DNA from 3 places in the Lysinibacillus sp. FSL K6-0057 genome. Region 2 is predicted to be linked to each of the others. Evidence: riboswitches for the same ligand, from Rfam matches in the RefSeq annotation. Region 2 holds a riboswitch; each other region holds the start of a gene.
What was found. Region 2 has a riboswitch for cobalamin ahead of MHB40_RS12490 (glutaredoxin). Riboswitches for the same ligand answer to the same signal wherever they lie in the genome.
Positions count from the first base shown of each region.

Region 1: linked by a shared signal. The riboswitch ahead of MHB40_RS02675 (ABC transporter substrate-binding protein) and the one ahead of MHB40_RS12490 (glutaredoxin) in region 2 are both predicted to bind cobalamin.
Region 3: linked by a shared signal. The riboswitch ahead of MHB40_RS11495 (hypothetical protein) and the one ahead of MHB40_RS12490 (glutaredoxin) in region 2 are both predicted to bind cobalamin.

Region 1 is NZ_CP152047.1:560,485-570,990, reverse strand. Features, by position in the region: gene MHB40_RS02705 (3-hydroxybutyryl-CoA dehydrogenase) at 1-549, opposite strand, end outside; gene MHB40_RS02700 (acetyl-CoA C-acetyltransferase) at 549-1,754, opposite strand; gene MHB40_RS02695 (heterodisulfide reductase-related iron-sulfur binding cluster) at 1,951-4,182, opposite strand; gene MHB40_RS02690 (cob(I)yrinic acid a,c-diamide adenosyltransferase) at 4,557-5,120, opposite strand; gene MHB40_RS02685 (adenosylcobinamide amidohydrolase) at 5,132-6,592, opposite strand; gene MHB40_RS02680 (iron ABC transporter permease) at 6,589-7,590, opposite strand; gene MHB40_RS02675 (ABC transporter substrate-binding protein) at 7,587-8,555, opposite strand; cobalamin riboswitch at 8,693-8,876, opposite strand; gene MHB40_RS02670 (acyl-CoA dehydrogenase family protein) at 8,934-10,506, opposite strand, start outside.
Region 2 is NZ_CP152047.1:2,552,754-2,563,259, reverse strand. Features, by position in the region: partial or broken gene MHB40_RS12535 (cupin domain-containing protein) at 1-193, opposite strand, end outside; gene MHB40_RS12530 (PaaI family thioesterase) at 367-858, shown strand; gene MHB40_RS12525 (hypothetical protein) at 1,001-1,933, opposite strand; gene MHB40_RS12520 (hypothetical protein) at 2,067-2,411, opposite strand; gene dut (dUTP diphosphatase) at 2,521-2,958, opposite strand; gene nrdF (class 1b ribonucleoside-diphosphate reductase subunit beta) at 2,971-3,834, opposite strand; gene ltrA (group II intron reverse transcriptase/maturase) at 3,951-5,732, opposite strand; gene nrdE (class 1b ribonucleoside-diphosphate reductase subunit alpha) at 6,591-8,684, opposite strand; gene nrdI (class Ib ribonucleoside-diphosphate reductase assembly flavoprotein NrdI) at 8,681-9,040, opposite strand; gene MHB40_RS12490 (glutaredoxin) at 9,037-9,261, opposite strand; cobalamin riboswitch at 9,378-9,556, opposite strand; gene MHB40_RS12485 (hypothetical protein) at 9,857-10,506, opposite strand, start outside.
Region 3 is NZ_CP152047.1:2,343,552-2,354,057, forward strand. Features, by position in the region: gene MHB40_RS11460 (methyl-accepting chemotaxis protein) at 1-696, shown strand, start outside; gene MHB40_RS11465 (hypothetical protein) at 817-1,206, opposite strand; gene MHB40_RS11470 (PH domain-containing protein) at 1,318-1,698, shown strand; gene MHB40_RS11475 (DUF2399 domain-containing protein) at 1,849-3,054, shown strand; gene MHB40_RS11480 (hypothetical protein) at 3,036-4,445, shown strand; gene MHB40_RS11485 (hypothetical protein) at 4,396-5,064, shown strand; gene MHB40_RS11490 (hypothetical protein) at 5,061-8,255, shown strand; cobalamin riboswitch at 8,379-8,563, shown strand; gene MHB40_RS11495 (hypothetical protein) at 8,790-9,545, shown strand; gene MHB40_RS11500 (translation factor GTPase family protein) at 9,696-10,506, opposite strand, start outside.

The DNA of each region.
Region 1 (10,506 bases), 2.0 Mb from region 2:
GTCATTCACTTCAACTGGTGTTTTCGATAATTTGACCGTCATCTCTTCAACAGCTTTGTATACTTCATCTGTTGTTGCTAAGCCCCGAATGATTTCGACAAGTTTCATAACTGGTACAGGATTCATAAAGTGCATACCAATTACTTGCTCTGGACGATTTGTTACTGCTGCGATTTCTGTAATAGGCAGTGAAGATGTATTCGTAGCTAAAATAGCATGTGCTGGTGCAATGCCATCCAGTTGCTTAAAGATGGATTGCTTAATTTCCATATTTTCTACAGCTGCCTCAATGATAATATCTACATCACTAGCATCCTGTAAATCTAGTGACATACTAATTTGACCTAGAACAGCAGCCTTCTCATCTTCTGTTTTACGACCCTTTTCTACATCACGTGATAAATTTTTCGTAATAACCCCTAATCCACGCTCGAAAAATTCTTGCTTGATATCGTTCAATTTCACATCAAAGCCTGCTTGTGCACAAACCTGGGCAATACCAGAGCCCATTTGCCCTGCACCAATGACCATTACCTTTTGAATTCCCATTAGTTCAGTCCCCCTGTTTTTGGTACTTCAATCATAATTGCATCACCTTGACCGCCGCCTGAACAGATTGCAGCAATGCCGATACCACCGCCACGACGCTTCAATTCCTGTGCAAGTGTTAATATAATGCGTGCACCAGATGCCCCAATAGGATGACCTAAAGCAACTGCACCGCCATTAACATTCACTTTTTCTGCATCTAAATCTGCCAACTGCTTGCTGACTAAAGCGACTGCTGCAAAGGCTTCATTGATTTCTATTAAATCAATATCTGCTAATGATTTATTGGTCTTTTTCAGTAATTTATTAATAACAAGACCTGGTGTTTGTGGGAAGCTTTCTGGCTCAATCGCAAGTTCTTCATGACCAATGATTACTGCCAATGGTTCTCTACCTTCACGTTTTGCACGTTCCTCACTCATGACGACAAGTGCACATGCTCCGTCGTTAACCCCAGGTGCGTTACCTGCTGTAATCGTGCCATCCTTGTCAAAGGCTGGTTTTAACTTCGCCAGTATTTCCAAAGACGTACCTGCTCTTGGTGCCTCATCTGTATCCACAACAAGTGGTTCACCTTTTCGTTGAGGAATCTCTACTGGTACGATTTCTTCTGCAAAGTAACCTTTTTCAATTGCGGCTAGTGCGCGTTCATGACTGCGAACTGACCAAGCATCCTGTTCTTCTCGACTTAGCGAGAATTCTTTAGCTGTTGCATTACCATAGCTGCCCATATGCGGTCTCGCTTTATCGAAAGCACATGTTAAGCCATCATAAAGCATGCCATCTACCATTGTTGAATCTCCCATACGCAAACCATTTCGACCATTCAGAAGATAATATGGCGCATTGGACATAGATTCCATGCCACCAGCAATAACCACTTCTTCGTCCCCTAAACGAATCAATTGATTTGCTAATGTCACTGCACGCATCCCGGACGCACAAACTTTATTGATTGTTTCTGTTTTTACTGCTGTTGGTAAATTGGCCTTCAGCGCAGCCTGTCGAGAAGGAATTTGACCCTGTCCCCCTTGTAAAACAGAACCTAAAATTACCTCATCTACTTCCTCAGATGCAAGATTTGCTTTCTCTAATGCCCCTTTAATCGCAATCGCACCTAAATCACTTGCATGTAATGCTGATAATGAACCTCCAAATTTACCAAATGCAGTTCTTGCTCCTGCTAAAATTACAGCTCTATTCAAGTAAAACACCCCTTTTGTTTTACGTTCTCGATGAAGTTGTAAAGCATTATTGACTGAACGCTCGCTCGACTTCTATCGAGGAAAAATGGGAGTTTACTATCTCAACTCCCATTCCCATTTAATCTTATTCTACAAAACAATTTTTTATTGTGCAATTTATATTTTTCAGATAACTAAAATATTTCTGCAATAGCAATCATTTTTCTGCGTTCGCTTCCGGATTCTCGTCTTGGCGAGCCTTTTCTACGGATGCTACCACTTCTTCAAATGTTTCTTCTGTTTCCTCTGAAGAAGGTTGAACAGCCTTTACTTTTTCGCCGAACACTGAGCGCTCTAGTAATTCTGCAACATCAAATGTTCCAATAGAATCTTCAACCTCTTTTGCCTTTGTACCATCCTCTAACATTGTTAAACAGTAAGGACAGCCCGATGAAATAACCGATGCATTTGTTGCGAGAGCCTGCTCTGTACGTGCTACGTTAATACGGTTCCCTACATGTTCTTCCATCCACATTAATCCACCACCAGCACCACAGCACATCGCTGTTTCACGGTTACGTTCCATTTCAACAAGCTTCACACCAGGGATGCCTCGAAGAATTTCACGTGGAGCATCATAGACATCATTGTAACGGCCTAAGTAACAAGAATCATGGAAGACAATCGTTTCATGAACCTCATAGTTTAGCGCTAGACGATTTTCTTCAATCAACTGATTTAATAATTCAGTATGATGATACACTTCGCCTTTCCAGCCAAAGTCTTGATATTCATTTTTAAAGATATTGTAGGCATGAGGGTCGATTGTCACAATTTTCTTCACTTCGTTTTTCTCAAACTCATCAATATTCGCTGTAGCTAGCTCCTGGAATAAGAACTCATTCCCTAAACGGCGAGGTGTGTCCCCAGAGTTTTTCTCTTTATTACCTAAGATTGCAAACTTCACACCAGCTTCGTTTAATAAACGACAGAATGCTAAAGCGATTTTTTGAGAGCGGTTATCGAAAGCTCCCATCGAACCAACCCAGAATAAATATTCCATTTCCTCACCAGATTTTTTCAGCTCTTTTACAGTTGGAATTTGGATTGTTGGATCTAGATCGCGCCAATTTTCTTTTTCTTTACGGTTTAAACCCCAAGGATTACCTTGTCGCTCAATATTTGTCATAGCACGTTGCGCATCTGGATTGACTTTTCCTTCAGTCATAGTGAGATAACGACGTAGGTCAATAATTTTATCAACATGCTCATTCATTACTGGGCATTGATCTTCACAGTTACGACAAGTTGTACAAGCCCAAATCTCTTCTTCTGTAATGACTTCGCCTATTAAAGATGGACTGTAGATATCTTCAATTACAGCACCTTCAGCACCAGCTGCCATTGCAAGCTGATTACCCTTTGTATTGGCAAAGAATTGATAAGGCACCCACGGTTTTTGTTTTGTTACAACTGCGCCCGTAAATGTTAAATGATCACGCAATTTCACGATTAAATCCATTGGCGACAGCATTTTTCCTGTTCCTGTTGCTGGACACATGTTTGTACAACGTCCACATTCTACACAAGAATATAGATCGAGCATTTGCTTTTGTGTGAAGTCCTGTATGCGTCCCACTCCAATAGAAGGCATATCCTCTTCACTTTCAGCATTTTCCCCTGCTTCTTCTAAGGCCTCGAAATCGATTGGTGTTAATGTACCCGTACGATCTAAACGATTCATGTAAACATTAAGTGGACTGACGATTAAATGGAAATGTTTAGATTGCGGTACGTACACAAGGAATGTTAATAGAATTAAAAGGTGTGCCCACCACATTACATAAAATACGCCAGCAGCTACTGATGTAGGTAGGAAGCCAAAAATAGCAGCAATACTTGAAGCAAATGGCTCCGTATAGGTTAATCCCTCACCATGCCAAATTAATCCCATACCATTAGCGATTAATGTAGATACCATTAACCCACCAATGAAAATTAATACAAGACCATTTTTCCATCCTCGTTTTAGACGCACTAGTTTTTCAACATAGCGGCGGTAAAATGCCCACACTACCGCAATTAAAATCATTAAAACTACAAGCTCTTGGAAGAATGTAAAGACACCATAGAAAATGCCTAGTGGCAGATGTGACTCTGGTGCTAGTCCTTTCCAGATTAAATCAATTGCCCCTAACTGCACCATCAAAAATCCATAGAAAAACATAACGTGAATTAAACCACTCTTTGGATCCTTTAATAGCTTATTTTGACCAAATACATTGACCATAATATAACGAAGTCGTTCTTTAACACTTTCATCAAACTCAACCTTTTTCCCCAATTGCACATACTTATAGCGTGTTTTCAACAGGTAGAAGAACAATCCTACTGCATAAAGCACAACCACGACTGTTAAGACAATGTTAGCAATTAATAATGGACTCATGGTTGGTCCCCCCTTTAGTTTGTCGTAATTTTCTCTCTTTGTGGCGAATTTGCTAGTTCATACAGAAATGTACTTCACTTTATCATTATATTCCTATTCTAATAAATGAGTGAGCATTCAGTCAACATAAAACGGAAATATTTCTGATAATTTTATATTCTTACATTTTACAAGAAAAAAAGCCACCCTGAATTTTTCCAAGGTAGCATTTTTTTACTTTCCTTATCAATTATACCTTACCGAATGTTACATATTCAGTAGACGTTTGAACATTTGCTGAAGAAAGCAAACAAACCTCTATCCCCTATAAAGGAAGGAGGCTTTAGTATCCGACGTTTTATTATGTGTACAAAAACATTTACTAAATCACACTTTTATTTTTTAAAAACATTCCCGCTACGAATATACTCAACATCTGCTACTTTTAATCGTGCATTTACAACACGTGCAGCTGCAAATAAATAATCTGATAATCGATTTAAGTATTTTTGCACAACCTTTGGCACATCTTCAACCTCTTTCATTAGCGTCACCATTTCACGCTCTGCTCGACGTGCAACTGTGCGCGCAATGTGTAAAGTTGCAGCTGCTGGTGCACCTCCTGGTAAAATAAAACGTTGTAATGGTGGCGCTTCGTCTGATAGAGCATCTATACGAGTTTCAAGTACTTCAATCGGTTGCTCTGTTAACTTATATTGGCGTTCTTTCATCACATTGGCAAGGTCTCCACCAGCATCGAACAGCTCATGCTGAATTGTCTCTAGGTCTGTTAAAATATCCTTGAAAAGCGCTTGATCTAATTCACTTACAGCCTTCCCAATAAAGGAATTTAATTCATCAATTGCCCCATATGTTTCAACACGTAAACTATCTTTATCAACACGTCCTCCAATAAGACTTGTTTTCCCCGTATCGCCTGTTTTCGTGTAAAGCTTCATTCTCTCATCTCCTAAAATTCATTTTTATAATTCCTAATCGCCTGAACTGTTGTTTCATAGACACCCTTTGCAATCACTTTACCAACGTCCGTAATGGGGCCACCATACAGCATTTCTTCCCCTTTTTGAGTCGCTGCAATTAACAAACTATCTGTAGCAGTACCTGTCGCAATAGTCCCACTCCGCTCATCACGAATATTTTCTGATTGCAACGCCTTGGTTTTTGCCTCAGTTGCTGTCATCAATGCCTGAAAAAATGCCTCTTCGGATAAACAACCATTAATAATAACCCATGTATTAATAGTACCAATATATGGATCATCTTGTCTTTCGTGAACACGAGAGACATCAACTGCATTGCCTACGCCAGCTGTTACAGCTACGATTATACTGCCAAAAGGTGCTGAAAATTCATTAATTGCCACTAGCGCTGTTGGTACTGCTGTTAGCATCACAACAGTATTTGTAGGAGAAAAATTCTCCCTTTGCATAAAATCACTAACTTCTCTTTTTACATCACTGATGACATAATCACCAGGAACTGAGCGATTTAATAAGCAATTATGCCAACCAATACCCGGGTTATGAACGGCAGAGGATACGGTCTTTATAGGAAGCTCTGATGTAAGTTGAACATAGTGTTCCGTTATCATAAAATGCTCTTTTTTAATGACAGCTCGCTGTTGGTAGTCAGTTGCTGCAGGCATCATTGTAATTTGCGGTTTTGGTATTTCAGGGTGTGCATATGTAGTCACCCGCGCTTGATAAACTTCTTCAATTTGAGAGGCAATTAATACTTCATGTGGTGCCCCAAGTGCTCTCACTTGCCCACTCTCCATAAGTAATAATTCATCGCAATAAAGCGAGGCTAGATTCATATCGTGTAGTACCATAACAACCGTTAAACCACATTCCATCGCTTCCTTCCGAACCATGTCTAAAATTTGACGTTGGTGTGCAATGTCTAAATGATTAGTTGGTTCATCCAGTAATAGAATTTCTGCTGTTTGAGCTAAGGCCTGTGCTACAAACACTCTTTGTTGTTCACCGCCAGATAAAAATTCCATAGGCGTATGCTCATATCGCTTTACACCTGTTTGTAGCATGGCATGTTGAACAGCCTGCTCATCTTGTGCAGACCAACTTGAGAAAAAGCCTGTTTGATGCGGGTAGCGCCCTAGTGAAACTGCCTCTCTCACACTATTCGAGAAAGCATTTGCATGAAGCTGTGGTAATACAGCCATCTTTTGCGCCAAAGAACGAGCATTATAAGAAAGAATATTTTGTCCATCAATCGAAATAGTTCCAGCAGTAGCTGGTAAAATACCACTCATTACTTTTAATAATGTGGATTTCCCGCTACCATTCGGCCCTAGAATGCCAAGAATTTTCCCTTTTTCAACAGTAAAACTAATATCCTTGACGATTGGTACATCTTCATAGCCACCTGATAGATGTTCAACAACAATCATGCCCGTACCCCCTTGCTTCTTCGCTGCTTATAAAAAATATAGGAGAAAACAGGTGCTCCAATAAATGCCGTAATAACACCAATTGGTAGCTCTCTTGGCACAATGATTGTTCGTGCTACTAAGTCGCAAATAATGAGTAATGTTGCACCATTGAAAAAAGATAATGGTAATAAGTGGCGATGATCTGAACCCCAAATCATCCTTGTCATATGCGGCACCACTAATCCTACAAAGCCAATTGTGCCAGAAACCGCTACAGCTGCTCCGGTTAGCATGGAGCCACCTGCTAATATCAAATATTTACTACGCTTCACATTAACACCTAAATGTTTTGCTCGCTCTTCACCATACAACAAAACATTTAGCTCTCGTCTTTGCGTCCATAGCATAATTGAACCTACAATAACAAATGGAATGATCATTTGGACATATGGCCAACCACGCATCGATACAGAACCAAGTAACCAGCCTATTACCTGACGTAATTCTTCACCAGATAAAGCAATCATTAATGAAATAAGGGAACCTAAAAATGAACTAAAAATAACACCTGTTAATATCAATGTTTCCATTTTCAATGAACGGTCTACGAGTCTAGCGAAGCTCATGACAACTACCATCGTGATGATAGCACCGATCATACTAAAGGTTGGTAGAGCATACAAACCGACGACAGGGATAGAAATACTAAAAAAGATTGTTATAACAGCACCAACAGAAGCCCCTGATGAAACCCCTAGTGTGTATGGGTCTGCTAATGGGTTTTTTAATAAACCTTGGAATGCGGCTCCAGCAATAGCTAGAGATGCCCCCACTAGTCCCGCTAACAACACGCGAGGCAAGCGAATTTTCCAAAAGATATTGGCGGCTGTTTCATCAGCCGCCTTATTCCACAATACTTCTAATGGAATATGAACTGAGCCTATCGCTACGCCACACCAGATGCTAATAAGAAGAAGCGTGCATGTTAGTGCATAGGCTAGTGCTATTTTTTTCACTTAAATACCTCAGGATAGATCGCTTTTGCTAATTCTTCTAGACCTTCTGCTAAACGTGGTCCTTGACGACTCGTTGTACTTTCATCTACCTGTACAATCGCATTATTTTTTACGGCATTAATAGTATCAAAGCCCGCACGTTTTGGTATTTTCGTTAAAATATCTGGTACATAATGATATGTCACCACAATGACATCTGGATTTTTTGCGATAATTTGTTCTGCATCAATTTTATACCAATTATCACCATCTACAGCTACATTCTCTGCATTGATCATTTCAAGCATTGCGTTCATAAATGTGCCATTGCCAGCTGTATAAATATCTGGCTCATCCGATGCTTCGACTAACACTTTTTTTGGTTCAACATCCTTGACTTTAGTCAAAACTTCTTCTACTTTGGCCTTCATATTAGCAACAATTTTTTCAGCCTCTGGTAATTTCCCTGTAGCACGACCAAGTTGCTCAATTGTCGTATATGTTTCATTAAAGTCTTGTGCATTTCTTACTACAAACACTTTCAAACCTGCTGATTCAAGCTGTGCAATAGCCTCTTCTGAAAGAGACATGCTAGATTCGTGTGAAAAAACGATATCTGGTTTTAAGGCAATAATTTTTTCAATATCGTATTCCATTCCGCCAACCTTATCCTTCTCAGCTGCCTCTGGTGGATAATCGTCGTTGTCAGTAACACCAACTATTTCATCATTTAAACCAAGTCCAAAAAGGATTTCAGTGTTACTTGGAATAAGTGAAACAATTTTCTCAGGAGGTGCTTCAAGAGTAATGTCCTTGCCAAGGGCATCTGTTATAGTCATTGGGAATGTTGCTTCATCCACCTGTGCTGTTTCTTGCTGTGTTTGCTGCTCAGTAGCTGGCTTGTTATCTTTTGCTTCCTGTCCACAAGCAGCTAGCAAGCCTACTGCTAAAAATGCTGATAATCCTATTTTCCAAAATTCCTTCATGTGAATCCTCCTTCGTTGATCCGTGCGACATTTCACTTTATTCTGCATCAAAATAAAACCCCTCATCTTTGAATGATGAGGGGGGCAAAATCGCACCAAAAAACTGATACAAAATCCACCACCCTATCCTCGTAGGTTGTCATGTCTGTTATAAAGGCAGGTCTCCTGGCTTGTGCTCCTTGCGATTTTTCAAGCCTTCCCGAAATCTTCAGTGGCATCATTTGAAAAAACTCACACTTACAGTGGCGGGACCGCATCGGAATTACACCGATTTCCCTTTTCACTTTACTTAAGTAAAGAACCTTTACAATATTCAGTTGATTTCATTATACATGAAAATGAAAGAAGTCGCCTCCATTCAAGACGACTCCCAAGCTATTATACAATTTCAGAAAAATATTGAACTGTTTTCATTTGAGCACCCATTTCTCTTAATGACCACGTCTGCTCTAAATAAACGTCCGCTAGTTTTTCATATTTCCCACCAAATTTATGCGCCCATTCTACTGCTACGACGCTTTCATAAAGATGAGCCATTTTTTTCGCCATATCTTTTGCTTCAAAAGTTTTTGTTGCCGCGTCTAAAGCGCTAAAGATTTGTAGTTTCATAGCCATATTCGCCAATTGTTCTTTAACGATTTGTACTAACGAGCTGTTAGCTAATTTTTCTAAGCGTTCCTCCATCTCCTGTACAAACAGTTCATGTGCATGAAACTTATCTACTAACCGAATGAGTTCTAAGGCCAAAATATTAGCCGTCCCCTCCCACACCGTCAACACTTGTGCGTCTCTTAATAAGCGGGGCGTTACAAAGTCTTCGATATAGCCATTACCTCCGTGTAACTCAATTGCCTCACTAGCATAATGAACGGCTTGCTCTGCTGTTTCCTTTTTCATAATGGCAATATATAAGCGATTCATAATAAGGTCTTGCTGTGTTCCCTGTCCACTCGTCACTTTATCGTATAATTGAATAAGATCAAAAACTGTCGCTACTTCCACATGCAACTTAGCCGCAAATTTACCTAAAGTATCCTGAACCATAGGGTATTGTGTTAAAGGCTTACCAAATGCATAACGATTGGTTACGTAATGTTTTGCCTCTAAAAAGCCACGACGCATAATGCCAATTGAAGCTACTGCATTACAAATTCTTGAGAGATTTAGTGCTTCTAGCATGTAATAAATCCCTTTATTTTGCTCCCCTACAACATAGGCAAGTGCACCATCAAATTCTACCTCACCTGAAGGAACTGCTCGAACGCCTAACTTATCTTTCAGTCGGCGAATACGAAGATGATTGGCTGTTCCATCTTCTTTGTGCCAAGGAACTGCAAACAACGTTAAGCCTTTGGAACCTGCTGGCGCATCTTCTAGTCGTGCCAACACCATCGCTACTCCACACATACCCGCATTGGATGCGAAGTATTTTTCACCATATAGGCGATACGCAGCGCCATCCTTTCTCGCCTCCACAACATTCGCGCCAACGTCTGAGCCTCCTTGACGTTCTGTTAAAAATGTCGCACCTTCATATAACTCTGTGTCACCTGTTGCACAAACATGAGGTAAGAAACGCTGCTTCACCTCTTCATCCGCATAATGATCTAATAGGTAGGCAGTAGCCATCGTCAATGTCACGGGACAATAAAAACCAGGCTCTGCATGAGACAATAAGTAACCTTGCGCAAAGCTATAAACATAATTCCCCTTGTGACCTAGCTGTGGAATATCCTTGTGCACATAGCCGACAATACCCGTATTATATGTCTCTTCAATCGTTTTCTTATAGCCATCATTGACCCAAACCTCTGATATCTCTTCACCATAGGCATCATACCTTTGAAGGCGAGGCTCCCCCTGCCGATCTGTATACTTTGCCCTCACATCAATGTCACCTGCACATAGCTCTCCAAAATCTGTTAACTCTCGATGGGCATAGGACAAAAAC
Region 2 (10,506 bases):
CCAATACTGGTTCTAGCCATTCTGTTTCACCAGGTGTCATGGCTAAATGAACAAACCAGCTTTCTTTTGTCGCACCATGCCAGCGTTTTACATTCGGTGGAATATTCACGACATCTCCCGTTTTTAAAAGCTGTGCCGACTTCCCTTCTTCTTGATACCAGCCCTCCCCACCTGTCACTAATAAAATTTGTCCAACTTTATGGGAGTGCCAAACCGAGTTTTCTTCATAGTTATGCTTCTAGTTTAAATAATTTAAAATAGATAGAATATTTAGATTTTTGTTGATGGAATGGAAATAATTAATTATACTTAAATGATTAACGCTCGTTTAGAAACAGATAATACTAGAGTATTGGGGAGAGCAAAATGGAAGAATTAAGCGTAGAAAAAGCAATTCAAGATATTTATCCGGATGACATCGCTTGGTGTTATGGGTGTGGCCGACTGAATGATGATGGTCATCATCTGCGCACGGGTTGGCTAGAAGAAAAGACAATCACCATCTATACACCTGAATCAAAATATATGGGGATTCCGGGATTTATTTATGGTGGTTTAATTGCTTCATTAATTGATTGCCATGGAACAGGGTCAGCGGCGCTTGCTTTGCATCGTAAAAATGGACATGAAATTGGTGATGGAGCGGAGCCACCTCGATTTGTAACGGCTAACCTTAATGTAGATTTCCTGAAGCCAACACCACAACATGTTCCATTAAAAGCAATTGGGACTGTTGAAGAAATTCATCCGAAAAAATGGAAGGTTGAAACCGAAGTTTACGCTCAGGATACGCTTTGTGCTCGCGGTACAGTAGTTCTTGTCGTAATGCCTAGTACTTTTCTAAATAAGAATGATTAGCCCTTCTCAAAATCAAAACAAGTTAGCCCTTAACAAAGGTTAACTTGTTTTTAAACTTACTACTATCTTTCTTCCTGCACTTAGGTCTCAATAGACAGAACGAATTAATCTTTTCTTCTCCATAACTTACAAATTCAACTGTTTAAGCAAGATTGAATTGGCTTTGTTTCTCATAAACCCAAGCTGCCATTACATTTATATCGTCGAATCCGAATTGACCCATTCCCCAAAAAGGTGTCATGACGGCTAATTGTCTGTGACCATCATCTCGTGTTCTTTGACCTATACTAAAAGGCTTAGGCTTCTGGCTAGGGTCCATTCGTGTAGAAAAACTAGCAGGCACTAAGCCTGTATTATAAGGAGCAAACTGGAACCCTAACACATCTTCAAAATGCTTTTGTAATTTAAATTTTCCCCTTTGTATGCCTACATAAACGAAACTAATATTTAATGGCAACGTATCATACATATTTTTAATAATATTTATTCGAGTTGTGTCTTGAGTATCATAATATTTATAATAGGATTTCAAATCGTCAAACTTTCCAGAAACTATATAGGGAAAATCATTTTTACTTCTTTTTGGTAGAGGGTACCAATCAAACATTGCGGTTGCTCCGTCTTTAGTATGTAAGGGATACGAAGAATAGTCTGTATTACTTTGAAATAAATCCAGAGTAGAGAAATCCATATTTGTTTCCAGTAGCTTAGCTAAACGAATTTGCATTCTCATGGTTGGGTAAATTTTTCTATCAACTTCCCAGCTTATAGGGATACCTCTATTTTCTAAACTACTATTGATGGCTGTCAGGAGCGCAGGTGAAGCTTCATTATCTGTTACATACCATCCGTTTCTATAATCCTGTTCAGCATCGATGTAATGTACATAATGATTGTGCTTCGTTAAAAAATTTAGTCTGCCCTCTAGGTTTTCTTGATAACCAAAACGCCCTAATCCTTCCTCCATCCCAACAAAAACATAATTAGCATTCTTTAAATTCCCATACTGAAAAGAGGTTTCAAATACCTCCAGCTCATCTTCTGTTAAATAGTATTTTTCATTCTTCCTATTCATTTTTTATCCTCACTATCTTAATAGAATAAACTCTTCTCCTTAAATAACAAAATAAAGAAGAGCACATATCATTCGTACTAATATATGTGCTCTTCTATTCATTCATTAAAGCGTTTTTAATGGATTTACAAAATCATGGAACGGTATTACTAATAACTGTCACAAAGCCATTTCTCGCAGCAGTTCCCATTAACGAAAAAATGGCATCACTAGCTGTTTTGTTAAACACATGCCATTGGTCAACCGTTGCATCATAAATCAAAACGTCTGGCTTTCCAGTCAAAGGTTTGTCTGAGGATTGTACCAATGAATAGAGATCAAAATGAGCTATGCTGCTGCCTTCTTGATTGAAGAAATCATATTGGTCCATTTTATAATAACCTCCAATCACGGTGCTGTGGACAGACCATGTGAAGTTTGCCGGCTGTTTGACCTTACTGCCTTTGTTTTTTATAAAAGTATGGTGCATTTCTTCCATATGAACCCTATCATTTCCTTCTGCTATTATAAATGACAACAAAAAAATCCTGCATCTTCGCAGGATTTTTAAGTAAACTTTATGAAATTTCTATTTGTATATAGCCAAGCTATTTCGTACCACTTGCTCCAAATCCAGATGCCCCACGGACCGTTTGAGATAATTCATCTACTTCCACTAATTGAATGGATGGAACAAATTGAATAACCATTTGGGCAATACGCATGGATTTTTCTACGATAAATGGTTCTTGACCATGGTTGATTAAAATAACGCCGATTTCGCCTCGATAGCCTTCATCTATTGTGCCTGGGCTATTGAGTACAGTTACACTATGCTTTAATGCTAGTCCACTTCTAGGTCGAATTTGTGCTTCTGTTCCCTTAGGTAATTCAATCTGAATACCTGTTTTAACGAGTTTGGCTACGCCTGCTGGAATCTCTATGGCTTCGATGGAATAGAGATCCATGCCCGCATCACCAGGGTTGGCTTGTATTGGTAGCATGGCATCATCGTGAATTTTTTTGATTTTTACTTCTAGATTCATTGTGCTTCATCCTTAACGATTAAAATTGAATGTGTCATCTGTGATCGGCGCAACTTTTGCCTTGGCATAGGTAGCACCCTTTTGTGAAAAGAAATCATATGTGGAGCCTTCATTACGAATACCATTCATCACAATCGGATTGACTTCCTCTTCTGGGAACATGGCTTCAAAGCCGACATTCATTAGTGCTTTATTAGCATTATAACGTACATACGCTCTCACTTCAGGCGATAATCCTGTTTCCGCATAAATATCATCGGTATATTTCATTTCATTTTGATATAAATCTAATAATAGCTCATAGCCCCATAAATGTAGCTCTTCTTGTTTTTCCTTTGAAAATTGCTTGAATAGATTTTGAGCAAAAAATCCAACTGCTACACCATGGATAGATTCGTCGCGCAAAATAAGTGAAATGATTTCAGCACTGTTTCGTAGGAAGCCTTGTCCCCCTAAGTACAATGGATAGAAAAAGCCAGAATAGAAAAGGAAGGATTCGAGCATGACGGATGAGAACATTGCTTTCCATAAACTCTCTGGATTGCCTTCTTCAATACTATTATAAATATCTGCAATTTTATTTGCCTTATACTGTAGGAATTCATTTTTCTTGACCCACTCAAATAGCTCGTCTATTTCTTCATTTGTACAAAGCGTTGTGAAAATATAAGAGTAAGATTTGGCATGGATGGCCTCAAATGCATCAAAAACAGTTAGGACAGCCTTCTCCTGTAAATCGTCTGTATAAGCGGCAACACGATTCATCCCTATATTTGTTTGTACAGTATCTAGTAAGGTTAATCCTGCAAATACTTTTTTATATGTGTCTTGATGCTCAAAGCTTTTCCATTGCTTAATATCTTTACTGACCGCAATTTATTGCGATAGGTAAGCCTTTGAAGTTATCTCCAGCTTTTCCCCCGCACCAAACCGTACGTGATAGTTTCCTATCATACGGCTTTCCATCAAAACTTTTTGATGTAGTAATTTATTTATATTTTGTTATTTCCGACTAAAACTCTTAATTCATTTAATTTATCAAGTTGTTTTTTATCTAACTTACTTTTATTCATGTAGTTTGAAATTGTTTCTTCTTTTGTTGAGTGTATAAGTTTATGAATATCCTTACTTACCCAAACAAGATTTTGATATGAATCATCTCCACCAACACTTTTCATAATCTTATGATGTAGTTCCATATTGTTTATTTGTAATGATTCGTTAGCGACAAAACATTTACCCTTTTGGGCTGCCATTAACGATATACAATTGTCATATAGTTCTACACTCATAGTATTAATTTTTACCTTTATCAGATATTCAATTAAACTTGTTTCAGAAAGTTTCTGATGAATCAGGTTTCTTCCTTTTTCAGTGTAATTACATATATCTGGATTAAATCTTAAAGGTATTTTATTCGTGCAACCATATACAGGGAAAATTGTTACTTTTCCAACTGTTATTAGTTTGTGTTTGTATTGACCATATCTTTGAAGATAAAATTTACTTCTACAATCTTCATTAGTTAAATGATGTTTCAATCTATTATACATGACCTTTCTAAGCAAGAAGTCGATTTCTCTCATATCTTTAGTGATATGAGAAGCCACTCTATAGTAATTGTGAATTCCAAGTATCATAGAATTCAATTTTTGAACTTCTTTACCCGTAGGTATTTTTTGTATAACTTTTACTTGATGCACTAAATTTTCATATACATTAGCTTTTGCTTTATTTGACATTCTACTATAACAAACATATTTAGATTTCTTCTTGATAGCTTTCATTTTAATTCCTAAAAACACCGTATAATTCTTTCTAAGATTAGTTATTTTAGATTTCTCAGGACTAATATCTAGTTTGAGTCTTATTTTTAACCATTCTTTAACAGCTATAAATACTTTTTGTGCTGTTTCGTAATCTCTGCAAAATACTTTAAAATCATCTGCATATCTTACGAAGAAGAATTCTTTAAGGTTGGTTTTTTTTTTTAGTGCTTGTTGTTGATTGCCGATTTTAGTATATGGAAACTTTGCTTCGAAAGTTTCCCATTGACTACTTAACCACCAATCTAATTCATTTAGAACTACATTTGATAATAGAGGACTAATTATTCCACCTTGAGGTGTCCCTTTAGTCATTTTACCTTGTCCTTCAACTTCTGAATTTAGTATTTTTTTAATAATACTAAGCACTTTTTTATCTTGAATACCTATAGTCCATAGTTGTTTCATGAGCTTATTGTGATTGACATTATCAAAGAATCCTTTAATATCAATGTCCACCACATAATTCATGTATGCATTGTTTATTAACGCTTGTGCCCGAGCTATAGCATGTTCAGTACCTCTATTGGGTCTAAAACCATAACTATGCTTATGAAATTTTGCTTCACAAATCGGTTCAAGAATTTGTTTAATGCATTGTTGTATGATTCTATCGTGCATACAAGGAATACCTAGTGGTCTTAAACCTCCACCATTCTTAGGAATTTCAACACGTCTAACACTTTTAGGTTGATAGTTTTCAAAACGTTTTCGAATATCATGAACGAATAATTTTTCATCCATTTTGTGAATATCCGATAAAACTAAACCATCAGTTCCTGCTGTATTTGAGCCTTTGTTGTTTTTAATGTTTCTGTAAGCTAACATGATATTTTGTTCACTTATGATTAAATCATAAAAGTTTTTGAAATATCTTCCATCTTTAGATTGTTCGTATAGTAAGTCTAAAGCGTCTTGTATATTGTAATATTCGTTGTTTCTAAGCAACTGTCTTTTCTTCTTTTTAGTCGTCAGGTCTACTAATCCCCCTTCTAATATAAATATTAGAGTGGTTTCGTATCTTCTTGTCTTACTCGAATCCTGTATAAATGAATTTACAAAATATCTACTTCATACTTGTTTTGACTAGAGGCTATCCCTAATATGTCATTACAACATATTTCAAACGGTTCGTGCCTCCGCTTTCACTTGCATTAAGAATAGTTATACAATTTAATGTTTTCCTATTCAACGTTTCATAGAAAGCAAATTCTCAACGTTGCAAGCTTCCCTTGTTCCGTTATCACTATCTTTACATATATCCTTAGGTTGTTGGTATAAGCCTGTAAGCTTGATAGTGCCTGTAACACTATATGGATTTTCATACGGAAGAATCTTACTAATCCACACTTACACCGCAACTTCGGCGGCAAATGCATTTCTACATTCAGTTCCTATAGACTCGTACATTCCCAACTTCGTCAGTTCTTTTGAACATCCTAACCATAGATATTTTATAGACCTCCGACCTATCTGATACAACCTTTACCTCTAAAGGTCTTTCCTTGTCTATTATTTAACCAACATTAGGGTATCATTCAGCCGACTTCACCGAGCTTTTAACAATCAATTATTTGCTTAATATCATGCTAATCGGAGTATTAAGGGAAGCATTTCAAGGCGTTATCCAATCATTCTACTTCTCGTGATAACAGTTATGAATTGATAAATCAATTCACTCTAACCTTGTGAATTTCGGTTAGAAACAAGTCGCACCTTCAGGAAACCAAATTTGCTTCCATTGCTGATCCCAAAATATTTGGGCAAGCTCACTTGTTGCTTTATTCCAATTGACGGCCTCATAGATTATATTTGACATGCTACACACTCCTCTAAGCTTTGTAATCGTTGACGAACATAGTAAACAGACTTAATGCCCTTTACCCATGCATAAATGTATACTTTAGCCAATTGTTCGGTTGTCCAATTGTCTGTTACATAAAGTGTCATGGAAATACCTTGGTCAACGTGTTTTTGAGAAGCTGCGTATAAATCAATTAAATCATACGGATTTACATCATATGCCTCCACATATAAATGGCTGTTGTCATTTGTTAGATGAGGCATTGGATAAATCGTTCTACTATCAGCATAATCACGAACCTCTACGCGCTCTGTACATGGTGCGATTGAAGCCGTACAGCTACGAATATATGAGATACTGCCAGTTGGGGCAATAGCCAAACGATAGGAATGGAATAGACCGTATTGCATTACATCCTGCTTTAACGTTTCCCACATCTTGTTCGTAATGATTGGAATATTGCCAAGTGCTTTCAACACAACAGGTGAAAGTTCTTCTTCAGTCTTAGTTATATATTGGTCAAAATAGCTACCTGATGCATAATCACTGTCCTCAAATCGGTAGAAGGTTGCAGCTTTTTCTTTCGCCATTTCCATCGAAGATTTCAGTGAGTAATAGTTCATCGCTTCCATAAAGTGATCCATGAAATCAATCGAATCTTTTGAGCCGTACAAGATGCCCTCCGTCACGAGATGCCCATGGAGGTTCATACAGCCAAGCCCTACAGAATGCATTAATTGATTGGCTTTTGCAACTGACGGTACATTCTTGATATGTGTCATTTGTGACACATTCGTTAATAAGTGCATGGCTGTATCGACTAATGCGCCGAAATCATTGACTTTACTTGCTGCATGGATATCAATAGACCCTAAGTTACACGATACATCGAGTCCATAGTCATTTGGTTGATCTTGGTCCGTAATAATACTTGTCTCTTGCACTTGCAGAATTTCGGTACAGAGATTGGACATTTTTACGCGACCAATGTTTTTTAAAGGATGTACCTTATTGACATTATCATCAAAGATTTCAAACGGATAGCCCGATTCAAATTGTGCTTTTTTCACCTCTGTGTAAAGCTTACGTGCATTCAAACGTTTAATTTTACGAATTTTAGGGTTATCAAGTAGCTCGTAATACATTTCTGAGATGGAGATCTCAGACATACGTTTGCCATATTCTTTATATATATCATATGGGCTAAACAAAACAATATCTTTATCGCGTTTCATCAGTTCGAAGAAAATACTAGGTATAATAATTCCTGTTGAAAGGGTTGCGAGGCGAATTTTATCATCGGCATTCGGTTTTTTAGATGAAATGAAATTTTCTATATCTGCATGGAAAATATTTAAATAAACAACACCAGAGCCATTTCGTTGCCCTAGCTGATTCGAATAACTGAAAGAATTTTCTAACAGTTTCGCAACTGGGATGACACCACTTGCACGATTCAGTATCTCTTTAATTGGATCCCCTAAAGGGCGTAAATCTGTTAAGTTGACCCCAACCCCACCACCAAGGCGTGATAGCTCTAAACAATAGCCAATGTTTTCGGCAATACTATTCATGGAGTCATCCATTGATAATTTAAAGCAGCTTACTAATTCACCACGTGCTTTCTTGCCACTATTCAATGCAGTTGGTGTGGCAGGTTGATAGGCTTCCATCATCGCTTCGACAGAACGTTCTGCTAAAGCTGTGTTGCCTTGAGCCAAATACAAAGCAATAATAACAATACGATCCTCATATTTTTCTAAAATCTCTTCGCCGTCACGACTTTTCATAGCATAGCTATCATAAAACTTGCTGGCGCTCATAAAGGATGGGAATCGGAAATTATAATCATAGGCTTTTTTATACAACTTCTTAATAAATTCCATTTCGTACATGTCGATAAATGCTTTCTCATAGTAGCCCTCATCAACTAAATAGCGGATTTTTTCCTCAATATCTATAAAATAACGCAAACGTACGTTGACATACTCTAAAAAGTAGCGGCGCGTAGCTTCACGATCTTTTTCTAACTCAAGTAATCCAGTTGTACTATAACGATTCAGTACGTCATTATTAAGCTTTAAATAGGTTTTCATCTCATTACCCTCGTTTCATAAAACGTTTGTATTGCTTCATAATCTGTTTGATTGCCTCGTAAATCTAATTTCCTTACTAAGGGTACATGATAGGTAGTAGCAATTTTCTCACCAGCAGCGCCAAATACATGATGGCCAAAGTTACTATTGCCACTGGCAACTACTCCTTTACAAAAATCTCTGTTTTTTTCTAAAAAGCGTTGCACCTTCGCTGGAATGTCACCTAAACCATCTGTGTAGGTAATTAAAAGATACGGCTTATTCAGTCGCAATTCTTCAGAGAGCTCGATAGCTTCTGCCTTTAATTTGGATACAACATTTCGGACATTGCCTGTACGACTTGCATAAACGATCATAGGGTAATCAACTCAATTTGAGAAACAATTTCCTGAACATCTCCTATAAAGGTTTCATTCATTTCTAAAACAGGCACACTTAAAAAACCTGCATCTATAATGGTTTGCTTAGCTTGTTCATCGTGATCAATGTTAACAATTTCTGCTTCAAGTCCTGCACGTTGTAATTCAGATTTTACCCACAGGCATTTTGGACAAATTGTTTTCGTATAAAGTTTCATAGAAATCCCTCTTTTCATAAAATAAAAAGGCTATCTCTTTAAGAGAGATAGCTAAAATGGAAACGTTAACATACTAAAAATACCGACGTTCCCATCTCTTAATCCCCGAAGAAATGATTAATTTGTTTTAGAAAGGCAGGTCTCCTGGCTTTGCTTCATTCTCTGATTTCCTTCCCATGCGCATGCACAGTGGATGCTATCATCGTCAGCTTAACAGTTGCGGGGACAGCGTCGGAATTGTACCGAACTTCCCTTTTAAACTACATATAGTAGTACCTTAGTAAAACGAACACAATATATTGTTGTTGTTCAATAGTTTTAAGTTTACCATCCTTCAAATGAAAAGTAAATCTAGATTCTAAACTTCTTTATTTTTGGATTATTCAGTATTTTTTATTATGTAGTTCGAAATAGATTATCACTAATTACTTATACCTAAACAAAATATATATTTTAAACGATGTACGAGATTTTCTATTAAAATCTATCTACAGTAAATCTATTCATTTATAGAATGCCTAAAATAATCTTGAATAGCTATGGAAACAGTCTATATTCTGAAGAAAAATAGACTGTTTGACACTAGGAACATCTATTAGTGCTTTTCAATAAACAGGGCCAATTCCTTATAAAATTCCGGCGTTGCTGCAGAATTTGTATGAAATTGAGGATTATATTTGGATAAAAGCTTATATAATTTAGTTGCAGTTAATAGATTCTGTTCTCTATCGTAAGCCCTAAAACGATCATAGACCTCTTTCACTTTCCCATTTACTGAATGAGAAAAGTAATATTGCACTTCTTTATCCTCTAAGTAGTCTAGTTGCCACTTGTAACATATTAAATTTGTGAGGAAAAACATTTCTAATGCTGGCATTTCCCCACCTTTCATTAGCAATGTCATGCCATAATCAAAGGCATTTTCTAACCATTTCACTCCATGACGGTCCCTGTAAAAACGAATTAATTTTTGTAGACCATGCCCTTGTTCTTTCACAAGATACGAGTGAATATTCGTATTTCCAGCATTTCTTTCCCATTCATCAAGAGAAAATTTATATTTTCTTATCAGTTTCATCCAAAGCTTTTGAAGTTTTTCTTCAGAAATAGCGTGTGTTTGTTTATTCCATTTTAACAGTATCTCTAAATATTCTAATACAAAGCATCTCTCTAGCTCAAAATGATCCAAATTTCTAAATAGAGTATCTTGATCAATATCAATGCTATCTTCTAAAATTTTTTCAT
Region 3 (10,506 bases), 210 kb from region 2:
CATGCGAAAGATGCCAGCGAAATAGCGGGAAATGGTGCGAATATTTTACATGTGGCAAAAGAACAAATGCAATTCATTTCCTCTTCAACAGAAAAAACGAGCGGACTGATGCAGCAATTATCCCTTAAAATGTCAGATATTAAATCGATGACAGACATGATTACAGCTATTACGGATCAAACCAATCTATTAGCATTAAATGCAGCGATAGAAGCAGCACGCGCTGGAGAGCATGGTAAAGGCTTCGCCGTTGTAGCTGAAGAAGTGCGCCAATTAGCAGAGCAATCAAAGCATTCCGCTACACAAATTGTGGATTTAGTTGTGGGAATAGAAAGTGATACAAAACAGGTAGCCTCATCAGTGGAAGATGATTTGAAAAATGTCCAACAGGGGGTCTATGTCATTGACGAGGCAACAAAATCATTTGGCACGATTTCACAGCATGTTAGTCAGATGACGAGTCAGCTTGAGGATATTTCGACGACAGCTGAACAGCTTTCAAGCAGCGCCAATGAAGTGGCATCCACTGTGACAACCATCGCAGCTGGCATGGGCAAGCTATCGAATTATACAGAAGCTGTGTTACATTCAATGGATGAGCAAACAGCCTCTATGCAAGCTGTTAATCATGTCACACAGGATTTAAGTGTTCAAGCCGATAACTTACAAAAGTTAACAAATCAATTCCGTGTCTAAACAAGAAATAGATATTTTCAAGATTGTTTAGCCCTGCACCTTCATCAATACTACGAAAAGCCACACAATGGCACTAATTGATCGTAAAAACACTTTCCTAGAATACTTGGAAAGTGTTTTTTATTGTCGAACCAGCGCAGCTAATTTCTCAGTGAAATCCTCTGAGATTGTGTAAATTGAATGGGTATCCTTGACATGCATCAATCCACTGTTTTGACCTTTATCACCTAACCAAAGGTGATAGCCATATTTGTTTCCTGCCGTATCCACTATTTGTACATCATATTCAGGTGTAGCCATATTGACAATACCCTCGTTTTTGACCGCTGTTGTTATGACTTGTTGGAATAGTGTAAGTGATTCTTCATCCGTATATTCTTTAAAAAAATCAGTGTTCACCTTGTTAAATTTAGCACCAATAGAAATGCTGACCTTAGCTAATGCATCATCTGGTTTTTCATTACATCCTAGTAAAACAACGGCTATTAGAGACAATAAAGCAATCATCATTGTTCGCAACCGCTCACCCCCTCTATATGCTAAATAATACCACCATTTTCTGTCGTAGCTCTTACTTTTTTGTAATACATTAAATAAACGACAGCGAAAGGGGGACAGATAATGGGCTTATTTGATGGATTAATCGGCAATGCAAGCGAGGTGAATTTAGAAAAACTACAGGAGGAGGTCCATGATTTATTAATTCCAAACGAGACAATCAAGAATGCCTATAAAATTATTAGAGACACGTTTATTTTTACCAATAAACGATTAATCCTCATCGATAAGCAAGGGGTGACTGGCAAGAAAACGGAATATCATTCCATTCCCTATAAAAATATCGTTCATTTTTCAGTAGAAACAGCCGGTACATTTGATTTAGATGCAGAGCTCAAAATATGGGTGTCTGGCAGTCCGTTACCGATTCAAAAAAACTTCAATAAGGCGACGAATATTTATAAAGTGCAAAGCGTCTTAGCGCAGTATGTTTTGGGGACGTGAGGATTCAATAGGTTATGAAAGCCCACATTTATGTGAGGCTTTTTTTGTTGTAGAGGACTAGCCCTTCGTTAATTCGATAAGTAATACCCTGTCCAACATAGTATAATAAAGCAATAAATAGTCTCTTGAAGAGATAAAGGGGAATCTATAGTGGAATATGAAGAAAAGACCTCAATTGAATTTTTAAACGAAGTTGTTTTGAGGGCAGGTGAAAAAATTGAGAAGGTTGAATACCAAGGGCCTATTCAAACAGTAACGATTGTAAGAAGGTCCGCACGTATTTACAAAAAGGTTGCCCAAATCAAAGTAGCAAAGCAGCCCATTTGGAAGACAACTATTCCTCAGGAGCTTGTGAAATATAAATTTTCACCAAAAGTAAATCGCCTACTAAATGAACCATTTGAAACGATTCAGGACTGGCTCCAGGAAGGGTGGATAATACGAGAGATTCGTTATCATGTAGATGGTATAAGTATCAAAGATGATGTCTATCGGATGGGTCCCACCTATCTGTTTGCGCTTAAATATCGTAAAAGTAAAGAACAACAGCAATATGAGCTACAACTAGAACAGTTACGAAAGCAAGCGGATGACCTACAAATGTCGCCACTGTTTCTACATGCACTGTCAGCGGAAGCAATGCCTCGTTATTGGAGTCGTGTAAAGCAATTAAAGTTTATGCAGTTTTGTATTGCTATGTACCAGCTTGCTCAGCAAAAAGACTTATTTGACTTTAAAGAAATAGGTGCGACATATGAAGATCGAATTGGTGGTTCGAAAATGTTTGATCAGGAGCGAGAGGAATTTTTAGCCCATCTCGCACAATTAGGCATTGATGCCCCGTCTTATGGCCTTGTAAGCTCAGGGAAAATCGTGCCAATCTATTTTACTGGACATGCACAATCAGAGCTAGCCTCCTATCATCTTGGTGCAGTTCATGCAACAACAGATAATACAGTGTTACAAACGACATTTACAACTTCCAACACGACACTATGGCTTGTGGAAAATAGGGCTATTTTAACACGTATGGCAACGGAAAGTGAATTTCTACGAGAAAGCCATTCATTTGTGCTTTGTTTGGATGGGCAAATTCGATCCGCTCATAAGCAATTTATCAAACAGTTGCTTAAAAGTTCCATACAACAAGTACTGATTTGGACGGATTATGATGAGGCAGGACTAACGATTGCTAAAAAAGCTATTCAGCTTCTTCCTTGTCCCTTTAAAATTATTGGACGAGATTCGCAAATTTTTACGGATATTGAAACTTACGAGCAGTGGCTTCAGCATGAAAATCGTCATGAGCAAGAGCAACAATTGGGAGGAGTGAACGAATGGAAAATGTGGATGTAAATGCACCCATTTCGATTTTTCACAGTGATTATTTTTCAGCTGAATTTATGAAATCAATGCGAGATTTAGCTTCTCTGTCAGCTGTCTTAAAAGACTTGAGCACGGAAAAAATGTATGATTCACCAATGGAAATTATCCGCTTTTTAAATATTATTCAATTATTAAATACGGCATCTTTAGGTATTGGAGATCCGATCGATCATGAAGATACGCTTTATTATCGCTACCGCCATACATATGGGAATGACTCTGAGCCACCGACGCTTCAGTACATTCAACGTGTGCTCCATATTTTAGAACGCAATAATTGGGTTGTAAAGCAGACGCGGCAAATTAAATTAATGGACAGAGGCAAGCGTATGATGGATGGCTTAATTCGTATGGGAAATGATGCACTTGCTTATTATTTACAAGATGATATTGGCCGTTCACTATTTCAGGCAAGACGTGATGCAGAAATTAGTGCAGCCTATGATGATAAAGGCATTTCAGGTGGAAATAAAATTGCGTCGATGATTTATAATGTAGAGCAAGCCGTTGAGCAATTAGAAAATAGACAGCTTGAATTTTTGGCTGATCGCAATGCCTTGCCACAACTAGAAAAAATCAATCAGTTAATGTTGGGGCTAGAGGAAAAATTGACGGAGCGTTTAGCACAATTCCAAACGATAGAGGAAAGTCTTGTAATGAGTGACTTGATGCACCGTGGAACGGCAGCCATTACAAAGGGCACAACATTAAGTTTAAGCGTATTAACTAAATATGTGCGTTTCGTTACGATGCAATTAACACCGATGGAAGAGGCTATTTCCCCTGAAAAAGTACGAAATTTCATCTTGGCGATGTATAACCCACCCTTGCATAGTAATATTCCGACAGCACATGATATCTTTAGCTTTATGGAACAAAATCAATATGAAGAAGAAACATTTGATGGCATGTGGATGCCGGTAAAGTTTGCTGCACCTATAGGACATCAAGATATTAATGATGCTATCCATTATTTAGCCACCTATGAGCCAAAACGTGAGGGCGATATCATTGACCGGGAGGAGCCAGAATATAGAGAAGTGGAAATGGTGGGAGATTCCATTGAAGAAATGTTTGATCAAGCTGCTTGGCAAATGACAAAGGCCCAAATCGACACAACGAAAATAGAAAATTACTTAGATGACCATGGAGAGAGTGAAATAGAGGAATTAATCGTGCAAGCTAGCTCGAACAAATGGCATGATGCCGTTTTATCAATGCTCGCTGTTTCTGCTTTAACGAGCAGTAAAAAAATAGACAGGTCACCTAAAGCGGAGACGGCAAACTTTGAAAAAGAATGGGAGTGGATTAATGATGACGACAAACGATATACCATATATAAGCTCTTTAGCGATGATTGATCATCTAAAAGGCTATTTAACGACAGAGGAAGAATTGGCTTTTATGCAATTACTGTTTTCATCATCTGCCTCTATTAAGGGAGCGAATTATGGATTGCGTCGGAAGGAGTTAGAAAAATTATTAGGTATAAAAAATGACGACAATGCTTTGCAATCCTTTATAGATCGCGTAAATGGAGCTTTAAATCGCTATTTCAAAATTATTTATGATGAAAGGCGTGATCGTGTTGTTGTTATGATGCGAATCACAGCGAAAAATGCAAAATCTACATTGAGTAGTGAAGCATTGGCGATTTTACTCTATATGTTTTACCAGCAAGAAGTATTAGGCCATGAATTTACATTAGTACATCAAATTTTAGTTGATTTTGGCCATGAGTCTTTAAATGCTAATAGAAGAATGAAAAGTAATATCGACCAATTAAAAAAGGTGGGAGCTGTTGAAGATTATGAAGCATCTTCAGAAGAGGCATATCAATTAACAACAATAGGTGTTCATTTATTCTCCGAATCTTTTTTACGTCGTACAGTCGAATTTGCGCAAGAAACAAAGTTGAATAAAGAAGAAGTGATGAAATTTTTTAACCGTTATAATTTACATGTGGAGGACAAAGAATGATTCCTTACGTGTTGAAAATACAGGGCGTACGTGACTATCCTCCAACAAGGGTGATACTAGGTGAAGCTGATGAACACGTATTAATAACAGGTCCAAACGGTGTCGGAAAGTCAACATTAACGTTTTGCATAGGGGCGATATTATATTCTGCAAAAGTAGATATTGAAGGGCTACGCTCGAGTAATTTACAAGCAAATGAAGCATGGTATGCGAAATTATCGTTAGTGTTTAAAAATGAAGGCATGACCCGCATTGATGCGCCGCCATTTATTGCATTTGAATTAATTGTACAACAAGCTGTGAAAAATGGTGCCTTGCAAAAAGAGTATCGTATAACAACAGGAGATTCAGAAGATACGTTAACGAACATAACATCTTATACTTCTGGCAATATAGCAGGAAGGAATTTCGGAGCTTACAAAGAAGATTTACAAATTAAATATAAAATTGATCCAGATTTGTATCATTTAATTTGGTATCAGCAAGAAGTGAACCAATTTGCCGCCATGAACCCTGAGGAAAGATTTCGTCAATTTAGTAATATGTTTCATATTGCTGATATGCAAAAAGAATGGGAAGCGGCATTAGAAGGAATTAGAGAAGCTAAACAAGAAATCATCCATTTATCGTCCATTGTAAAAACAGCTGAACATAATCTAACCATTGCAGAAAATGATCTCAACGCCTTTTTAAATAATAAAAAACGTATTCTGGAAAACGGTCGTCTGTATTATACATATACAAATGTTCTACTGCAAAAATATTCAAATGAATGCTCTGATACACAAGCTATTCTTCAGCAATTGCAGGAAGAAGAAGCACAAATAGGGACAAAGCAAAAATTACTGTTGCACGAAAAGGAGCGTACAGGTCAACATTTAATTCAAGTAGTGAATGAGTGCGAACAGGTTGAAGCACAAATTATTGAGACAAAGACCTTATTAAATGAGGAAGTACAGCAGGAAAAAACACTACTAGGGCGATATAGTGAGCTTTCTGCACAGCTAGAATCAATTTCCGATAAAGCAAAGCGACTACGTTTCGATGAACAAACAACCTGGGAAAAACAAAAAGCAACAGCGATTCTACTAAAACAAGTTGAAGAGCAAGATAAGCAACTAAAAACAAAAGAACAACAATTAAGAGATAACGAACGACTTTTGAATAGTGAAAGCGCACGAGTGACGATACATTTCGAAAACCTGAAAAAGGATCTAGTGGAAGCACGTAAGATCGTCCATTTATATCAAAGTAGCCGTTTTATTTTAAGTCAACTAGATGCTGCAAATCTCCAGCAACATCAATTTTTAAAGGAAAAACAGTTATTATCTTCCGCCATCCAAGAGAAGCAGAAAATCATCCAGCAGCTACAACAAAATAAAGTAAGATCTGCTCGTCAACAACAAGGACTAGAAGACTTGCATAGACAAGGTATAGAGGCATATACATTACGTGATTTAATTTCGTTGACACCAAGTGCGCCTTTAAAGTTAGAGTCAAGTATTGAAGCGATTAAATACGCTATTTTTTATAATGCGGTGAGCTATAAGCCACTGAATGATTTGTATTATGTTTCATTAAAGCAGCTCATACCGAATCGTATGATTGACAATATCCCTCATTTAGGATTACAAATGCGTAGCGGACTATCTGAGCAACTACAAAACTATGCCAATAAAGCATTGTGGTGGATCGAGCAATTTTTCACTTCGACGCCTCGAATTGAGGCAGGTACGCTTATAGATGAACGTGGTGCTAGAGGCGCACAGGAACAACTGCAATTTATTCTAAGTGATGCAGCTATTCAACAAACCTTACAAGACCAGGCGAGTAACTTAAACAACTTGCAAGAGCGTCAAGTACAGTTAAATGCGCAGTATGATTATAATATCAAGCAAATTAACCAATTGCATGGAGACTTACGCAAAATTCAACAGGCTGAAAGTACGCTATTGAAGGAAAGCGAACTGCATGCCTATGAAAGTCAACAGAAAGCTTTAACAGAGCAATTGTTAGCAATTTATGATGAGCAAGTGGAAATGGAGGCACAGCGGGAAACAGCTAGAAAACATCAGGCAGAACATTTTCAAGAGCTGCAATTGCTAGAGAAGGAGTGCCGCATTTATGAGGAGCTAGGGGCAGTGGCAGAGCAACAAATCCAGTTACAGCAAATGGAACAAATGTTAAAAGAATTACGCAAAACCATTTATGATTCCAAAAGAGAGCATCAGCAATGGACAGAGCAATTGGAGGAGCTGTCCAATGATAAACGTCAACTAAAATTACTAAAACAAAATCATGAATCAGAGCTTGAATTAATAAATAGTAATCTAACAAACTGTCGGCTACGTATGGTGAGAGCGCAAGAAAAAATCGAACAATTAGAGGCTAGCCAAGCAAGTCTAGTAATAAAACTACAGGAATTAGAGCATATTTTACCTGTCGAAGCATGTGTTGTTGATGAATCCATCTCCATTAAATGGTCTGAGGCAAGGTTAATTCATGGTAATGCAGAAAAAGCTGCAGCATTCGAAGCGGCACGCCTAGAAAAGGTCAATATTCATGCTGAAGTAAATTTTGAAAAAATGAAAGAAGATTTTGAGCGTAAAAATGCAGAATTAGCAAGTGCTGAAATACTTCTTGAGCAAAATGCGGGTTTTGCAGCAGATTTAGAAGATAAACTAGAAACGACCATTAATATGTATTTAACAAAGATTAATATGTTGTTCCAAAAGTATATGGATATCTTTCATTTTGAGGGACATATCGAAAAAGAAAGAATAGAAGAGAAGGCAGGGCGTATTAAATACTTGCTTTATGTGAAAGCTCGTAAAATCGGTCATCAGGGTACTATGGAGGATGTCAGCTTAAAAGCGCGAAATGGCAAAGTAGGTAAAGGTGTTTCAGGAGGGGAGGAATCGTTAAGCTCGCTCCTCTTTGCCTTAGCTTTATTGCAAAACCTCTCGATAGCCCCAAGCTATATCGTACTTGATGAGTTTGATAGCGCACTAGATGATGAACGCAAGGACAAAGTATTTCATTTATATGCAAAAGAGTTAAATCGAAAGTTAATTATTTTATCTCCAAAAGCTCATGATAAAACCTATTACGACCATTTTTCCAAGGTATTTGTCATTGAACATAATTCATCTATCCCACAAAGTAGGATTGTTGGTTTCCAAAAGGTGTAGGACCATTTCGGTGAATGAAATTGTGTTTTAAACGAGCAAGAATTGACTTCTAAATGGCACTCCTTTACAATTAATTTTAATACTTTAATAGGAAAACGAGGTATTCTCGTTTCCTTACCAACTGAATAGCGTGTAGTAATAGGTGTAAATTGCGTGCAATTTGCTTAAAAGGGAAGTCGGTGCAAATCCGACACTGTCCCGCAACTGTAAATGTGAGCGACTTTTCAGCAACCACTGTCTTTGGACGGGAAGGAGAAAGGAAGCGATGACCATGAGTCAGGAGACCTGCCTGTTATGAGTACACACCAGTAACCTACGAGGAATAGGAGGTGGCATGTTGACAAAACAGAATGCTCTGTTCGTCACAGTACGTCAAACGCCCATAGTAAATGAAAGGGTTCACAATCGGACTCGTTCACACATACTTAGGGTTTGTTTGGCATTGTGTGATGAAAGAAGATAAAGCGAAGGATTTCCTCAAAACGTAGGGAGTCCTTTTTGTTTTGAAAATATGTACGCAAAGGGGATGCACGTATGACGAATATTCATGTAACGACAACGCTGGAAACGCCTTATGAAGATATGAACATTTGTAAGCAACCACGCACAGAAGTTGCCAAGAAAGCGAAAACAAGAATGGTGGTCGAATCGCTGATCGATCAATTATTAGCAACGAAGCTGATACGCAACGATCGCTTCTTTGAGCAAATCTTATATAATAAAGAAATTATTTGGATACAAAAAGGGGATGTGGACGGTCATCTATTGGCAAAGGCAGCATTAACAGATGAGCTGAAAACAAAGACCAATCATTTTATGATGTATATGCCGACCAATCCGATTGTCTATGAAGTCAATGGGGAAGCGTATCACTTAATTACGCGCATTGATTCAACACGCGCAAAGCCTAACCTTGATCGTCTAACATTGGAGCCAAAGCCTGTTTTAAGTGCCGCTCGTGTCAATGACTTATTATGCTCGATTGTCATGCGCTTTTATGAAACATATTTACACGATTTGGCACCTCACCATGACAAACTCATCGCATTCGTGCAGCAGGAATATGCCCAGTTTATTGAAGCGGTGCAAGCGTTAAATGATTATCACTTCAACTGGCATCCACGCGGCAATGGGCACGAGCTCTTACTGCAATTAATTGATCATCTGCAAATTTTAAAAAGTCACCCAGGCAAGGTACTGATTGATTTTACGAACAAGCATGACTACGTGATAGTAGAACCCGCTTATTTGATGGACAAACCAACAAAGAAAGCTGTCGGTGCACTATAAAAACAAGCCCTCCGTTTTATGGAGGGCTTGCTTTCATTTAAATGCAGGATCGAAATATATTCACGTTCAAGCAAGAAATACTCGCGCTTGAGCGAAGAATACCCGCGGAAGCAAGCAAAACGCCTCCGAGCGAGCAGGCCGACTCCTGCCCTATAAACAATGCATGGCTGCCTGAGCTTCATGCCACGGAACCGTATATCCTTTGCCCTTTGCACAAAAAATACTAGAGGAACTATATTCAGGGTCGGCATTTTTATCGTAGCCAATCTGTGCAATCACTTCCTCTGTATTATGGCACATATCATAGCCATCAAATTGGAGTGTGAGTGCGCCTTTTCCATTTGTATAGGCAGCAAAGGTTGTGCTGTAGCTCATTAAAGTGGCAACGGGCGCGCGACCTGTTAGCACCACATCTGTTTCGGATAATATCGGGTCATCGAATGTGCCTGCTGCTTGCTGAACGTCAGTCATCATGCGGCCGATAAAGTCGTTTGAAGCCTTCATTTTAAAACGATAATAGGGTTCAAGTAGAACATTTTGGGCTTGCTCTAGTCCCTGGCGCAGCGCACGGAAACTAGCTTCTCGGAAATCGCCGCCCGATGTATGTTCATTATGCCCGCGACCTGTTAGAAGCGTAAAATGAACATCTGTTACAGGGAAGCCTGTAAGTAAGCCATGATGATCGCGCTCAAACAGGTGCTTTTCAACAAGGCGCTGATTGCCTACGGATAAATGATCTGCATGACAGGCATTGCTGAAGGTATTGCCGGTTCCACGTGGATTTGGCTCCATTAATAAATGAACTTCCGCATAATGCTTGAGTGGCTCGAAATGGCCATAGCCTGTCACCTTCGTCGCAATGGTCTCCATATATAAAATTTGCGGCTCGCCAAAGGAGACGGCTAATGAAAAACGTCTCATTAATACCTCTGTCAGGACCTCCAATTGAATGACACCCATA